Linked DNA regions of Variovorax paradoxus EPS. The protein of the gene in region 1 interacts with the protein of each later gene in a pairwise test. Links are inferred from orthologs where the notes say so. Each region holds a gene or a part of one and is shown in the gene's direction. Other genes may lie near its edges.

The links.
Region 2: the proteins of aceE (region 1) and VARPA_RS09590 interact in binary tests that used the Escherichia coli proteins (3 or more experiments, as listed by UniProt). The link is inferred for Variovorax paradoxus EPS from one-to-one orthologs.
Region 3: the proteins of aceE (region 1) and nth interact in binary tests that used the Escherichia coli proteins (3 or more experiments, as listed by UniProt). The link is inferred for Variovorax paradoxus EPS from one-to-one orthologs.

Annotation. Positions count from the first base shown.
Region 1 is NC_014931.1:4,022,060-4,027,572, reverse strand. What follows is about bases 576-3,889. They hold aceE (pyruvate dehydrogenase (acetyl-transferring), homodimeric type), read left to right. Parts: upstream 576-959; coding sequence 960-3,689; downstream 3,690-3,889. Other genes in these bases: aceF (dihydrolipoyllysine-residue acetyltransferase), read left to right, coding at 3,739-3,889; VARPA_RS18620 (PAS domain S-box protein), read right to left, coding at 576-742. In the rest of the region: more of VARPA_RS18620, read right to left, coding at 1-575; more of aceF, read left to right, coding at 3,890-5,418; VARPA_RS18605 (MFS transporter), read left to right, coding at 5,415-5,513. UniProt on the Escherichia coli protein: Component of the pyruvate dehydrogenase (PDH) complex, that catalyzes the overall conversion of pyruvate to acetyl-CoA and CO(2).
Region 2 is NC_014931.1:2,103,910-2,109,108, reverse strand. Bases 1,221-4,220 are described here. They hold VARPA_RS09590 (ATP-binding cassette domain-containing protein), read left to right. Parts: upstream 1,221-1,820; coding sequence 1,821-3,620; downstream 3,621-4,220. Other genes in these bases: VARPA_RS09585 (ABC transporter permease), read left to right, coding at 3,617-4,220; VARPA_RS09595 (HlyD family efflux transporter periplasmic adaptor subunit), read left to right, coding at 1,221-1,821. Outside these bases: VARPA_RS09605 (phospholipase D-like domain-containing protein), read left to right, coding at 1-14; VARPA_RS09600 (TetR/AcrR family transcriptional regulator), read right to left, coding at 1-705; more of VARPA_RS09595, read left to right, coding at 805-1,220; more of VARPA_RS09585, read left to right, coding at 4,221-4,753; VARPA_RS09580 (ABC transporter permease), read left to right, coding at 4,772-5,199. UniProt on the Escherichia coli protein: Part of the ABC transporter complex YbhFSR that could be involved in efflux of cefoperazone. Probably responsible for energy coupling to the transport system.
Region 3 is NC_014931.1:3,609,439-3,614,399, forward strand. Bases 1,202-3,963 are described here. They hold nth (endonuclease III), read left to right. Parts: upstream 1,202-2,139; coding sequence 2,140-2,787; downstream 2,788-3,963. Other genes in these bases: VARPA_RS16730 (PLP-dependent aminotransferase family protein), read right to left, coding at 1,202-1,996; VARPA_RS16740 (Ivy family c-type lysozyme inhibitor), read left to right, coding at 2,798-3,646; VARPA_RS16745 (histidine phosphatase family protein), read right to left, coding at 3,710-3,963. Also shown: VARPA_RS16725 (TonB-dependent siderophore receptor), read left to right, coding at 1-756; more of VARPA_RS16730, read right to left, coding at 809-1,201; more of VARPA_RS16745, read right to left, coding at 3,964-4,273; VARPA_RS16750 (adenosylcobinamide-GDP ribazoletransferase), read right to left, coding at 4,270-4,961. UniProt on the Escherichia coli protein: DNA repair enzyme that has both DNA N-glycosylase activity and AP-lyase activity. The DNA N-glycosylase activity releases various damaged pyrimidines from DNA by cleaving the N-glycosidic bond, leaving an AP (apurinic/apyrimidinic) site.

The DNA of each region.
Region 1 (5,513 bases):
GGTTGGTCGTGTTGCCGGCGATCACGTTGCCCTTGGCGTCGAGCAGCGAGACCGCGTAGCGCGCCTGCACTTCAGAAGGCATGCCGTAGCGCAGCAGCCCATCGACCGAGAACTCGCCGAGCACCACCCCCGCGAACAGGCCCTGATCGAAAAGAGGAATGTGCAACTGCAGCATCGCGGCCGGATCGCCGCCGGCCACGGGTTGCGAATACACCGGCTGGCGCAGTTCGCGCGCCAGGGCGTAGTTGCTTTCGATGTCGCCGGGCCGCAGCACGTCGCCGATCAGGTGCTGCTGCGCGGGATGCACGCTGGGCGCCGCATAGCCGGCCTTGAAGCGGCGGCGGTCGTCGATCCAGGTGATGGTCTGCAACTCGGGGAACTGGCTCACGAGCGATTCGGCGCGGCTCGTGAACTCGGTCGGGTCGATCTCGCGGTTGGACGCATCGCGCGCAATGCGCATCAACTGTTCCTGGCGCTCCAGCAACCGAAGGCGCATGCGCTGCTGGGCGTATTCGACGTCGCGGCGTACCGACTCCTGCTCGCGCTCGACTTCCTCGGTTCGCAGATACCAGAAAGCGGAAACGATGGCCGCGAGGAAAAGCAGCACTGCCGCCATCGGCGCGAGCATGGCGACCGCGTCCTGCAGGACCGGCGTTTGTCGACGCCACCAGCGGCGCCACCAGGAGAGCGGCGAGGCATTCACGGCACTGCGGGCAACCGCCAGCGGGGAGGAGAGGGGCATCCGGCGAGTTTAGGGGATTGCCCCTTGAGAGCTGACGGAAAAGCGCCAGTGCCATTGATCCGGTTGCGGTCGCGTTCGGCTTGGAAACTCACAAAAAATATCACAATAAGAAATCATCATGCGCCATTTGAAATAACGGGATTTCTATGCGAAACTCGCCCGCGTTTATTGCAGAGCGCACTAAATTACAGCCACAGCCCTAAAAGGAGAGACAAGCATGTCGGCAAATCCCGAGAACCTGTTCGGCTCGGCCGCAAACGATGCGGACGCCCAGGAGACCCGTGAATGGATGGATGCACTGTCCTCCGTCATCCAGAGCGAGGGTCCGGAGCGGGCCCACTTCCTTCTCGAGCAGCTGCTCGAACATGCCCGGCAGCACAGCATCGACAAGCCGTTCTCTGCCAACACCGCCTACGTCAACACCATCGAGCCCGATCAGGAAGAGCGTTGCCCCGGCAACCTCGAGATCGAGGAGCGCCTGCGCGCCTACATGCGTTGGAACGCGATGGCGATGGTGGTCAAGGCCAACCGTCACCATCCCCCTGAAGGCGGCGACCTCGGCGGCCACATCGGCTCCTTCGCCTCGCTGGCGAACATGTTCGGCGCCGGCTTCAACCACTTCTGGCACGCCGAGAGCGAAAACCACGGCGGCGACTGCCTCTACATCCAGGGCCACGTCTCCCCCGGCATTTACGCCCGCGCCTACCTTGAAGGCCGCCTGACCGAAGAGCAACTGCTCAACTTCCGCCAGGAAGTGGACGGCAAGGGTCTCTCCAGCTACCCGCATCCGAAGCTGATGCCCGAGTTCTGGCAGTTCCCCACGGTGTCGATGGGCCTCGGACCGCTGATGGCCATCTACCAGGCTCGTTTCCTCAAGTACCTGCATGCCCGCGGCATCGCCAACACCGAGAACCGCAAGGTCTGGGTGTTCTGCGGCGACGGCGAAATGGACGAAGTCGAATCGATGGGCGCCATCGGCCTCGCAGCGCGCGAAGGCCTGGACAACCTTGTCTTCGTCATCAACTGCAACCTGCAGCGCCTGGACGGCCCGGTGCGCGGCAACGGCAAGATCATCCAGGAACTGGAAGGCGAATTCCGCGGCTCGGGCTGGAACGTCATCAAGCTGATCTGGGGCAGCGGCTGGGACCAGTTGATAGCACGCGACAAGGAAGGGGCCCTCCGCAAGATCATGATGGAGACGAACGACGGCGACTACCAGTCGTTCAAGGCCAACGACGGTGCCTACGTACGCAAGCACTTCTTCGGCCGCGATCCGCGCACGCTGGAGATGGTCGCCAAGATGAGCGACGACGACATCTGGCAGCTGCGCCGCGGCGGCCACGACTCGCAGAAGGTCTACGCGGCCTTCGACGCGGCCGTCAAGCACAAGGGCCAGCCCACGGTGCTCCTGATCAAGACGGTCAAGGGCTTCGGGATGGGCAAGATCGGTGAGGGCAAGAACAACGTCCACCAGACCAAGAAGCTGAGCGACGAGGACATCATGGCCTTCCGCGACCGCTTCAACATCCCGATCCCGGACAGCCAGATCGCCGACCTGCCGTTCTACAAGCCGGCTGACGACACCCCGGAAATGAAGTACCTGCACGAGCGCCGCAAGGCCCTGGGCGGTTACCTGCCGCACCGCCGCACCAAGGCCGACGAGAGCTTCACGGTGCCCTCGCTCGAGACTTTCAAGTCGGTGATGGAACCCACGGCCGAAGGCCGTGAGATCTCGACGACGCAGGCCTACGTTCGCTTCCTCACGCAGCTCCTGCGCGACAAGGCGCTCGGTCCGCGCGTGGTGCCCATCCTGGTGGACGAAGCCCGCACCTTCGGCATGGAAGGGTTGTTCCGCCAGATCGGCATCTACAACCCCGCAGGCCAGCAGTACACCCCGGTCGATAAAGACCAGGTCATGTACTACAAGGAAGACAAGGCCGGCCAGATCCTGCAGGAAGGCATCAACGAGGCCGGCGGCATGTCCAGCTGGATCGCGGCGGCCACCTCGTACAGCACGAACAACCGCATCATGGTGCCGTTCTACGTGTACTACTCGATGTTCGGCTTCCAGCGCATCGGCGACCTGGCCTGGGCGGCCGGCGACATGCAGGCGCGCGGCTTCCTTCTGGGCGGCACCTCGGGGCGCACTACGCTCAACGGCGAAGGCCTGCAGCACGAAGACGGTCACAGCCACATCCTGGCCAACACCATCCCGAACTGCGTGAGCTACGACCCGACCTTCGCGCACGAAGTCGGCGTGATCCTGCACCATGGCTTGAAGCGCATGGTCGAGAAGCAGGACAACGTCTATTACTACCTGACGCTGCTGAACGAGAACTACGCGATGCCAGGCCTGCAGCCCGGCACCGAAGAGCAGATCATCAAGGGCATGTACCTGTCCAAGCAGGGGCCGGTGGTCAAGGCCGCCAAGGGCAGCAAGGAAGCGCCGACCGTGCAACTGCTCGGTAGCGGCACCATCCTGCGCGAGAGCTTCGCGGCGCAAGAGCTGCTCGAGAAGGACTGGGGCGTGTCGGCTTCCGTGTGGAGCTGCCCGAGCTTCAACGAGCTCACCCGCGACGGCCAGGACGCCGACCGCTGGAACCTGCTGCACCCCGACCAGACCCCGCGCGTGCCCTTCGTGGCCGAGCAACTCGCGCCCACGACCGGCCCGGTGGTCGCATCGACCGACTACATGAAGGCCTATGCGGAACAGATCCGCCCCTTCATTCCGAAGGGCCGCACCTACAAGGTGCTGGGCACCGACGGTTTCGGCCGCAGCGACTTCCGCAACAAGCTGCGCGAACACTTCGAGATCAATCGTCACTACATCGTGGTGGCCGCGCTCAAGGCGCTGAGCGAAGATGGCACCGTGCCGGTGGCCAAGGTGGTGGAAGCGATCAAGAAGTACGGCATCAATGTCGACAAGGTCAACCCGCTCTACGCTTGAACATCAACAACCAACGAACGAACGGCGCCTCGCGGCGGGAGACAACGATATGGCAGCAGTGGAAGTGAAGGTGCCGGACATCGGCGATTTCGATGAAGTCGCGGTGATCGAGGTGCTGGTGAAGGTGGGCGACACGGTCAAGGCCGAGCAGTCGCTCATCACGGTGGAATCGGACAAGGCGTCGATGGAGATTCCTTCTTCGACGGCCGGTGTGGTCAAGGAAATCAAGGTCGAGATCGGCGGCAAGGTGAAAGAGGGCTCGGTGGTGCTCGTGCTGGAGGCCGAAGGTGCCGCCGCCGCACCGGCCCCCGCGCCTGCAGCAGCTCCGGCTCCTGCGGCTGCCGCTCCGGCACCCGCAGCCACGGCGCCTGCACCGGCTGCCGCGCCCGCAGCAGCCTCCGGACCGGTCGAGATCAAGGTGCCGGACATCGGCGATTTCAAGGACGTCGCGGTCATCGAACTGCTGGTCAAGCCCGGCGACACGATCGCGGCCGACCAGTCGCTGATCACGGTGGAGTCGGACAAGGCCTCGATGGAGATTCCGTCGTCGGGTGCCGGCGTGCTGAAGGAGCTCAAGGTCAAGGTCGGCGACACGGTCAACATCGGTGACCTGATCGCGATCCTGGAAGGTTCGGCAGGTGCTGCCGCACCCGCGCCTGCGCAAGCTGCCGCAGCAGCCCCGGCCGCGGCAACCGCCAGCGCCCCCGCGCCGGCCGCTGCTTCGCCGGCGCCGGCCGCAAGCCCGGCAGCCGCCGCTGCACCGCACGATCCCACCACGGCGCCCAGCGCCAACCTGCCGCACGCTTCGCCGTCGGTACGCAAGTTCGCCCGCGAACTCGGCGTGCCGCTCGAAGAGGTCAAGGGCTCCGGTCCCAAGGGCCGCATCACGCAGGAAGACGTCCAGGGCTTCACCAAGGCCGTGATGAGCGGCCAGGCCAGCACCAAGGCCTCGGCGGCCAAGGCGCCGGCCGGTGGTGGCAGCGCGGATGGCGCGGCGCTGGGCCTCATTCCGTGGCCCAAGGTCGACTTCGCCAAGTTCGGCGCGGTCGAGCGCAAGGACCTATCGCGCATCAAGAAGCTCAGCGGCGCGAACCTGCACCGCAACTGGGTGATGATTCCGCACGTCACCAACAACGACGAAGCCGACATCACCGAGCTCGAGGCCTTCCGCGTCTCCACCAACAAGGAGAACGAAAAGTCGGGCGTGAAGGTCACGATGCTGGCCTTCGTGATCAAGGCGGTGGTCGCGGCGCTGAAGAAATTCCCCGACTTCAACGCCAGCCTGGATGGCGACCAGCTCGTCTACAAGCAGTACTTCAACATCGGCTTCGCGGCGGACACGCCCAACGGGCTCGTGGTGCCGGTGCTGAAAGATGCCGACAAGAAGGGCATTCTGCAGATCAGCGCCGAGATGGGCGAGCTCGCCAAGAAGGCGCGCGACGGCAAGCTCGGCTCGGCCGACATGCAGGGCGGCTGCATGTCGATCAGCTCGCTCGGCGGCATCGGCGGCACGCACTTCACGCCCATCATCAACGCCCCCGAAGTGGCCATCCTCGGCCTCTCCAAGGGCCAGATGAAACCGGTGTGGGACGGCAAACAGTTCGTGCCGCGCCTGACGCTGCCGCTGTCGCTGTCTTACGACCACCGCGTGATCGACGGGGCTCTGGCTGCGCGCTTCAACGCCTACCTTGGGCAAGTGCTCGCGGACTACCGTCGAATCCTGCTATGACCACCGTAGTGGCCGTCCGCAAAGGCGGCCAGGTCACGATGGCAGCCGATTCACTGGTGACCTTCGGCGACACGCGGCTCTCGCACCGCGCCGAG
Region 2 (5,199 bases), 1.9 Mb from region 1 along the record:
CTTTCCAGCTTTAGCCGGCGCTGCCACGGACTCGGCCGGCTCAGCGGCCTTGGCTTCCTTCGCCACCGCATCGAGACCGGCAAGCACGTAGCGCATCAGGTCGTCGGCCAGGGCCTGGGTGTCCTTCAGCGCCGGCAGCACCTTGTTGCTCAGGTCCTTGGGCGCCACCATCATCACGATGCACGGCAGCACGGTGAACAGCAGTGCGCGCTGCACCGCCGGATGGTCGTCGGGCAATCCCACGATGGCACCGAGCAGGCCGCGCAGCAGCTTGGCCTTGGGCAGCACCGCGCGCTTGATCATCATCGGCAGCGCCGGCGACGGCGACAGGGCTTCCCGCAGCACCACGCGGAAACCCCAGGGCGCCTTGGGCTGGCTGCCCATCTCGATCAGGTGCGTGAGAAACGCACGCAGCTTGAGCCGCGGATCGCTCGATGCGCTGGCGAGGCTGGCCAGCTCGTCGATGCTCACCACCTGTCGGTGCGCCTCGATCAGCACGGCCTCGTAGAGCCCGTCGCGGCCGTTGAAGTGGTAGTTGATCGCGGCCATGTTGGTGCCGGCGCGGGTGCAGATTTCCTTGCTCGTGGCATCGGCGAAACCGCGTTCGGCGAACAGCTGGCCCGCGGTCTCCAGGATGTGCAGGCGCGTGGTGTTGCCGTCGGTGCGCTGCGCGCGCACGGAAGTACTGGAAGAGCTGGTGGCCATGGGCCAAGGTTAATCGAATTGAAAAATAACTTCAAATTCAAATTTGAATTTGATAACATCCGGCCGCATCCGAGTCCGCAAACCGGCAGGAAACACGCCATGAACAAGAAACCTCTCATCGCCGTCGCTGTCGTCGCGCTGCTGCTCGCCGCGGCCGGCGGCTGGTGGTACGCCCACCGCTCGGCCGCGCCGTCCGACCGGCTCGTGCTCTACGGCAACGTCGATGTGCGCCAGGTCTCGCTCGCCTTCAACGCCAACGACCGCGTGGCCGAGCTCGCGGTGCGCGAAGGCGACCACGTCCGGGCAGGCCAGGTGCTCGGCAGGCTCGACACCCGCACGTTGGCGTTGCGCGTGGCGCAGTCGCAGGCGCGCATCGGCGTACAGGAGCAGGCCCTGCTGCGCCTGAAGACCGGCAGCCGCCCTGAGGAAGTGGCGCAAGCCGGCGCGCAGGTGGCCGGCGCGCAGGCGGATGCCGACCTCGCGCAGCAGCAGCTCGCGCGCCTGCAGGGCATCAGCCAGACCACCGCCGGCCGTGCGGTGAGCCAGCAGGACCTCGACAGCGCGCAGGCCAAGCGCAAGGTGGCCCTCGCGCAACTGGACAACGCACGCAAGGCGCGGCAACTCGTCGTCACCGGCCCGCGCAAGGAAGACATCGCGCAGGCGCAGGCCCAGCTCGAATCCGCGCGCGCCGACCTCGCGCTCATGAACCACCAGCTCACCGAAGCGGAACTGAAGGCGCCCATCGACGCCGTGGTGCGCGCCCGCCTGCTCGAACCCGGCGACATGGCCTCGCCGCAGCGTCCGGCGTTCACGCTCGCGATCACCGATCCCAAGTGGGTGCGCGCCTATGTGGCCGAGTCTGATCTGGGCCGCGTGAAGCCGGGCCAGGCCGCCAGCGTGAGCACCGACAGCCACCCTGGCGAGGCCATCGCCGGCAAGGTCGGCTACATCGCCTCGGTGGCGGAGTTCACGCCCAAGACCGTGCAGACCGAGGAGCTGCGCAGCAGCCTCGTCTACGAGATCCGCGTGATGGTCGAGGACAAGCAGGACCGCCTGCGCCTGGGCATGCCGGCCACCGTGCGGCTGCAGTTCTCCGACACCACCGGCAAGCCCTGATGTCCGCCACCGGGCCGGCGGTTGCCGGACGCTCCCTGCACAAGCGCTTCACGCTCAAGTCGTCGAAGCAAGCTGTGCACGCGCTCGACGGCGTGTCGCTCGAAATCCCCGCGGGGACGCTCACCGCGCTGGTCGGGCCGGACGGCGCGGGCAAGACCACGCTGCTGCGCCTGGTGGCCGGCCTCATGCGAGCCGACCAGGGCGAGCTGCGTGTGCTCGGCATCGACGTGTCGGCCGACCCGCAGGCGGTGCAGGACCGCATCAGCTACATGCCGCAGCGCTTCGGCCTCTACGACGACCTGAGCGTGCAGGAGAACCTGGACCTCTACGCCGACCTGCACGGCGTCTCGAAGGACAAGCGCCGCGAGCGCTATGCGCGGCTGATGGAAATGACCGACCTCGGCCGCTTCACCGACCGCCCCGCGGGCAAGCTCTCGGGCGGCATGAAGCAGAAGCTGGGCCTGGCCTGTACGCTGGTGCGCTCGCCCGACCTGCTGCTGCTCGACGAGCCGACCGTGGGCGTCGATCCGCTCTCGAGGCGCGAACTCTGGCAGATCGTGCAGCAGTTGGTGGACGACGAAAAACTGTCGGTGATCGTGAGCACCGCCTACCTCGACGAGGCCGAGCGCTGCAGCCATGTGTTCGTGCTGCGTGAGGGCAAGCTGCTCGCGCAAGGCACGCCGGCTGAGATTCGCGACCATGCACAGGGCCTGTGCTTCATCGCCGCGCCGCCGGAGGGCGAACCGCCACGCCTGATGCAGGCCCGCCTGCTCGATGCGCAGCAGGACATCGTCGATGCCGTGCCGCAAGGCGGCGAGGTGCACTTCATCCGTCGCAAGGACACGGACGATGCGGCGCTCGCCACGCTGCTGGCTGGCGCGCACGCGGAGCCGGTGCCGCCGCGACTCGAAGACGGCTTCATGACGCTGCTGCGCACGCAGCAAGCATCCGCGCCAATCACGACCGCAGCCGCGACGGCGAACCGCGCCAAGGGCAACTCCGACGAAGTCGTCATCGAAGTGAAAGACCTCGTGCGCCGCTTCGGCGACTTCGTCGCCGTCGCGAGCACCAGCTTCTCGGTGCGGCGCGGCGAAATCTTCGGCCTACTCGGTCCCAACGGCGCGGGCAAGACCACCACCTTCCGCATGCTCTGCGGCCTCTTGCCTGCGAGCGGCGGCCAGTTGCGCGTAGCCGGCGTGGACCTGCGCCATGCGCGCGCAGAGGCGCGCCAGCGCATCGGCTACGTCTCGCAGAAGTTCGCGCTCTACGGCAACCTCACGGTGCGTGAAAACCTCTCGTTCTTCGGCGGCGCCTACGGCCAGCGTGGGCAGCGGCTGCGCGACCGCATGGACACGGTGCTGCGCCAGTTCGACCTCGAACGCGAACTCGACACACCCAGCGGCCAGTTGCCCGGCGGCTACCGCCAGCGCCTCGCGATGGCCACCGGCCTCTTGCACGAGCCCGAGATCCTGTTCCTGGACGAACCCACGAGCGGCGCCGACCCGCTCGCGCGCCGCGAGTTCTGGCGCCGCATCACCGCGTTGGCCGAAGGCGGCACCACCATCGTCATCACCACGCACTTCATGGAAGAGGCCGAGTACTGCGACCGCATCGTGATCCAGGACGCCGGCAAGGTGCTCGCCATCGGCACACCACGCGAGGTGCGCGCGCAGGCGCTGGACGGCGACGACGGCGACAAGCGCATCGACATGGAACAGGCCTTCATCGGCATCGTCGAGAAGGCGCGGCGCAGGGGCAAGGAAACCCCGGCGAAGCAGCGTGAAGGAACCACGGCATGAGCGGCTTCTGGTCACGCCTCATCTCCCTCACGCGGAAGGAATTCCGCCAGTTGCTGCGCGACCGCAGCAACCTCGCGATCGGCATCCTGCTGCCGACGGTGCTGATCCTGATCTTCGGCTACGGCATGTCGCTGGACGTGAAGAACGCCCCCGTGGCCGTGGTGATGGAAGACGCCTCGCCGACGGCGCACGAAGCCATCGCCGGCCTGCAGCTCTCGCCCACCATCGCGCCGGTACTGCTGGGCTCGATGCACGACGCCGAGGAACTGATGCGCGAGCGCAAGGTCGACGGCATCGTGCGCATCCCGAGCGACTTCTCGCGCGCGCTGGCCGCGGGCAACGCGCGCGTGCAGCTGATCGTGCATGGCGCCGACGCGGGCCGCGCGACCATCATCCTCGCCTACGTGAGCGGCGCCCTCGCCCAGACGGCCGTGCGGCGGGCCGACCGCCTCGGCAGCACGACGGGCGCCGACGCGCCGCCCGTGGGCAGCGTCACCGTCGAGCAGCGCATGTGGTTCAACGCCGCGAACACGAGCACCTGGTACCTGGTGCCGGGGCTCATCGTGCTCATCATGACGCTGGTCGGCGCCTTCCTCACCGCGCTGGTGATGGCGCGCGAATGGGAGCGTGGCACGCTCGAGGCGCTGTTCGTCACGCCGGTGCGGCCGGTCGAGATATTGCTGGCCAAGATCATTCCGTACTTCGGCGTCGGCATGCTGGGGCTGGCGCTGTGCCTCCTGGCCGCGCGCTTCCTCTTCGCGGTGCCGATGTACGGCTCGCTCGTCGTGGTGGTGTTCAGCTCGATGCTCTACCTGATCGTGGCCGTGAGCCTGGGCCTGGTCATCTCGTCGGTCACGCGCAACCAGTTCCTCGCGAGCCAGATCGCACTGATCGCGACCTTCATGCCCTCGATGATGCTGTCGGGCTTTCTCTTCGACCTGCGCAACGTGCCCACGGCCGTGCGCGTCATCGGCCATGCGCTGCCGGCCACCTACTTCATGGACCTGATCAAGACGCTGTTCCTCGCGGGCGACGTCTGGCCGCTCATCTGGCGCAACTGCGGGATCTTGCTGTGCTACGCCGTCGGCCTGCTGCTGATCGCACGCGCCGTCACGCGCAAGAGCCTTGACTGAGGCGCGAAGGAAAACACGATGATCGATTTCCTGCTGCGCATCGCCAACCTCTGCAAGAAGGAGCTGCTCGCGATCCTGAAGGACCCGGCAACGCGCACGATCCTCTTCGCGCCCGCGCTGCTGCAGAGCCTCATCTTCGGCTACGGCGCGACCTACGATCTTGCGAACGTGCCCTATGCGTTGCTCGACCAGAGCCGCACCGGCGCGGCAACAGAACTCATTGCGCGCCTGGACAGCACCGGCGTCTTCCAACGCGTGGCCACGCTGCGCACGCAGGGCGACATCCGCGAGGTGATCGACACCGAGAAGGCGCTGCTGGTGATCCAGATCGCGCCCGATTTCGAGCGACAACTCAGCGCGGGGCAGCCCGCCGCCATCCAGCTGATCCTCGATGCGCGCAACTCCAACACCGCGGGCTCGGCAGCCGGCTACGTGAGCGCGGTGGT
Region 3 (4,961 bases), 410 kb from region 1 along the record:
CGCGTGAAGTCCGAGACCACCGACCGCATCAACAGCACCCGCAAAGGCCAGGCCGACAACAAGTTCAGCGGCCGTGCGGGCCTGAGCTATCTGGTCGGCAACGGTTGGGCGCCGTATGTCAGCTATGCCACGTCCTTCATGCCGACCAGCGGCGTCGACCTCAACGGCAACCCGTTGCAGCCGACCCGTGGCAAGCAGGTGGAAGCCGGCATCAAGTATCAGCCCGAGGGGTCGCGCACGTCGTTCACCGCTGCCGTCTTCGACCTGCGCAAGTCGAACGTGGTCACCTATGACCAGAACACCTTCGAGTCCCGTCAGATCGGCCGCATCCGCTCGCGTGGTCTCGAACTGGAAGCCAAGGCCGAACTGGCGCGCAACCTGAACTTAACTGCCTCCTATACCGTGCTCAACATGAAGGTGTTGGAGAGCGCCAACACGAGCGAGGTCGGAAAGATGCCGATCCAGGTGCCCAAGCAATCCGCTTCCCTGTGGCTCGACTACACCCTGGGGAACGGCATCGGATTCGGCGGCGGTGTGCGCTACATCGGCAGACGCTGGAACGACGTGACCAACACCTCGGACGAAGGCGGCGTTGCGCTGTTGGACGCCACGGTGCACTACAAGACCGGCCCCTGGCGCTTCGCACTGAGCGCAACCAACCTGGCCAACCGCAAGTACACCGCCTCACGCGCCTACAACAACTACTACAGCGGCAACGAGCGCACGCTGGTCGCCAGCGCGAAGTACCAGTTCTAGGCAGTGTCCGGCCAGCAGTGCGCAACCCGCGCACCACTGGCCCCGCAATGCTTCAGAGCGCCTGCCCGAGGCGCTTCACACCCTCTTCGATCTTGGCCACGTCGGCGGTCGCAAAGCTCAGGCGCAGCGTCGCCACATCGGGCTTCTCGGCAAAGAACGGTGCGCCGGGCACGAAGGCCACGAGCTTCTCGATCGCACGCTTGGCCAGCTCGTTCGCATCGGCCAGCTTGCCGTTGGCGCCCGTGAGACGCGCCCAGAAGAACAATCCGCCGTTGGGCTGCGTGAAGCTCACAGCATCGCCCAGTTCGCGCTGGAGCGCCGCGCCCATGGCCTGCGCGCGCTGGCCGTAGACCTCGCGCACATGCGCGAGCGTCGCGGGCATGCGGCCGCTCTTGAGGTATTGCGCGGCCGTGGCCTGCGAGAAGGTGCTCGTGTGTGCGTCGCTGAACTGCTTGCACATCGTCGCCTTGGCGAGCAATTCGGGCGGCGCGATCATCCAGCCGATGCGCAGGCCCGGGCTCAGCACCTTGCTCAGGCTGCCGCAGTGCGCGAGCAGCTCGCGGCTGCCGGGCACGTCCTTGCTCAAGGCGAGGATCGAAGGCGGCGGCGCTTCGCCGAAGTAGAGGTCGCCATACGGGTCGTCCTCGACGATCAGCGTCTGGTACTTCACGGCAAGTTCGAGCACCTTCTTGCGGCGCTCCAGCGTCAGCATCGCGCCGCTGGGATTGCCGAAGGTGGGGATCAGGTAGACGAACTTGGGCTTGTGCTCGGCGATGAGCTTTTCCAGCTCGTCGGTCTTCACGCCGTTGGCGTCGATGGGTGCGCTGATGAGCTGCGCGCCGTAGAGGCGGAAGCACTGGATGGTCGCCAGGAAGGTCGGGCCCTCGACGATCACCTTGTCGCCGGGCGAGATCATGGTCTTGCCCAGCAGGTCCAGCGCCTGCTGGCTGCCGGTGGTGACGATCAGGCCGCTGGGGTCCACATCGACGCCCTTGGTCTTCATGAACGATGCGAGCTGGCTGCGCAGCGGCTCGTAGCCTTCGGTGGCGCCGTATTGCAATGCGCCGCCTGGCTCCTCGGTCAGCGCCTTCTGGCTCGCTTCCTTCAAGCCCTCGACGTCGAACATCGCGCTGTCGGGAAACCCGCCTGCAAAACTGATGATGCCGGGCTTGCCGAGCAGCTTGAAGAGTTCGCGGATGGCGGAGGTTTCGACGTTGTCGAGGCGGGAGGCGAATTGCATGATGGTCGGTCTCACTTTCTGCGCGCCATTGTCGCGAAAGGCGGGTGCATGAATGCTGCGTAAGGCCATCGCCTTTCAACGATATATTGCGCCTGTCGCCGCGCTGCGCCCCCGGGCAGACGCGTGCGGCGCCCCCGAGCCCCATGAAAAAAGACAACATCTCCCTCTTCTTCGCCACCCTGCAGGCGGCCAACCCCACGCCCGAGACCGAACTCGAATACGACACCCCCTTCGAGCTGCTGGCCGCCGTGCTGCTCTCGGCGCAAGCCACCGACGTGGGCGTGAACAAGGCCACGCGCAAGCTCTATCCGGTGGCGAACACGCCGCAAGCGATCCTCGACCTGGGCGTCGAAGGGCTGGAGAGCTACATCAAGACCATCGGCCTGTACCGCAGCAAGGCGAAGCACCTGATCGAGGCGTGCCGCATGCTGGTCGAGCTGCACGGCGGCGAGGTGCCCCGCACGCGCGCCGAGCTCGAAGCGCTGCCGGGCGTCGGCCGCAAGACCGCCAACGTGGTGCTCAACGTGGCCTTCGGCGAGCCGACCATGGCGGTCGATACGCACATCTTCCGCGTGAGCAACCGCACCGGGCTCGCGCGGGGCAAGACCCCACTGGAGGTGGAACTCAAGCTCGAGAAGCGCGTCCCACCGGAATACCGGCTGCACGCGCACCACTGGCTCATCCTGCACGGCCGCTACATCTGCGTGGCGCGCAAGCCGCGCTGCTGGGAATGCGCGGTGGCCCCGTACTGTGACTACAAGCCCAAGACACCGGCTCCGAAAACGAACTGACAACGCACGCATGACGATCCTGAAGACCCACGGCGCCGTGCTCGCCACCGCCCTGCTCTCGGCAGCCGCCTTCGCGCCGGGCGCCGCGTGGTCGCAGCAGGGCAGCAAGGGCCTGTCGCCCGACGCCATGACGGCCTACGGCGGCCGCTGGTCGACCTCGTGTGCCGATGCGTCCGCGCCGACGCTGCAGGTGCGCGAGGACCAGTTGATCGTCGAAAGCGGCAAGCGCCGGGTGGTCGGCCAGTCGCCCGAAACGGCCCACAGCTTCTTCGGCAATAGCCAGCCGCCGGCTCGCTTCGACGTCGCCCTGATGAGCGATGTCGACAAGGCCGGCGCCCTGACCTTCCTGGTCTTCCGCGAAGCGCGGGGGCAGTCCATCACGTTGGATGCCGCGAAGCCGGTGGCTGGGCAACTGGGCCCCGAGCTGATGAAGCTGCGCTACTGGCGATGCGACGGCACCGCGCGCGCCGCGCTGCCGGCCGTGGAATCCACCGCGACGAAGCAGCCCGCTCCGCCAACAGGCAGCCCGGCCGCGCTCGCGCAAGGCCCCGCGATGCAGAAAGCCTGGCGCGCCGCACTTGGCGCCAAGGAAAACGACCGCTGGCTGGTGCGCCGCGAAGGCCCGGCGCCCGAGCCGCAATGGGTCACCGTGGCCGGCACGCGCTATGTGCTGCATGCCTTCTGCAAGCCGCACGACTGCCATGAAAACAACGCGATCGCGCTCTACGACCAGGGCTCGGGCCGCATCTACGGGCTGGTGCAGCGCAGCGGCAAGAACGTCTTCGTGGGCGCACCGCCGCAGGCGCTGGCACCGCAGCTGGACAAGCTCTGGCGCGAGCAGTGGCGGCAGAAGAACTGAGCTGACGGACGCTTTCCCGGGCTGCTCACCGAACTCGAACCGCAGTTCGCCCGAGGGTCGCAGTCACCCGACCGGCGGATGCTCGAAGGTCAACCAGCCGCCGAATGCCAGTTCGCCGGCCGGCCAGTCGGCAGCGGCTTCCGGGCAGCGGACGCCGCGCTGCAACAGCGTCACCGCCCGCAGCACGCCGGCGTGGGTGACCCAGAGCGCATCGCCCTCGCCCGCCAGCCATTCATCGTGTGCCTCGGCCGTGCGCCGCATGAATGCGCGCACGCTCTCGCCGTTCGCGCCGGCGATGCCGTCGGCGAAATTGCCGGTCCAGGCCTCGAACTCCTCGCGCGCGATGGCGGACCATGGCTGCCCTTCCCACGCGCCGAAGCTCATCTCCGCCAAACGGGCATCGTGCTGCACAACCAGATCCGGACGCAGCGCTGCGATGGCACCGGCCAATGCGGCGCAACGCCGCAGCGGCGAACTGCGCAGCGCGATGCCGGCGGGCAGCAAAGGCGCGATGCGTTGTGCGGCGGCCAGCGTGGCTTCGGCTTCCGCTTCAAGGTCGGTCGCGCCGTAGCAGAGGCCGGGCTCCGCGATCACGGGCGCGTGGCGCAGCAGCCAGAGCTTTCTCATGCCTGCCAGGCGAGCGCCAGATAGATCGCCAACTCGCAGACCTGCTGGGTCGCCCCCAGCCCGTCGCCGGTGAAGCCCTGCAGGCGACGCATGAAAAGACGCGCCATCCAGCCCGCGGCCACGACAACGGCCAGCAGCGCCGCGACGACATGCACCACGTCATGCGCGCACAGCAGCAGCGCCACGGCGGGAATCGACCACAGCACCGCGACGACCAGCGCACTACCACTGATCGCATCTGCCAGCGGCTTCGCCTTGCTCGCCCCGCTGTCGCCCACATAGGGCAGCCAGCGGATGAGGAACAGCGGCGCGAGGCGCGACAGCACATGCGCCCCGACGATGGCCACGGCCACCGTCTCCAGCCCGCGCCCGGCCAGCGTGGCGAGCAGCGCGAACTTGAGGCCCAGCGCGAGCACCAGCGCCACCGTACCGAAGGCGCCGATGCGCGAGTCTTTCATGATCTCCAGCGCGCGGTCGCGGTTGGCCGAGCCGCCGAGCCCATCTGCGACATCGGCCAGGCCGTCTTCATGGAAAGCGCCGGTCAGCATCACAGTGGCGACGGTGCTCAAGACCGCCGCGGCGAACGCGCCTGCGACGCTCTGCAATCCAACGCCCACGGCCACGAAGACCAGCGCCGCCACTCCACCCACAAGCCACCCGATGCCCGGCAGATGCGCCGCACTCGCCC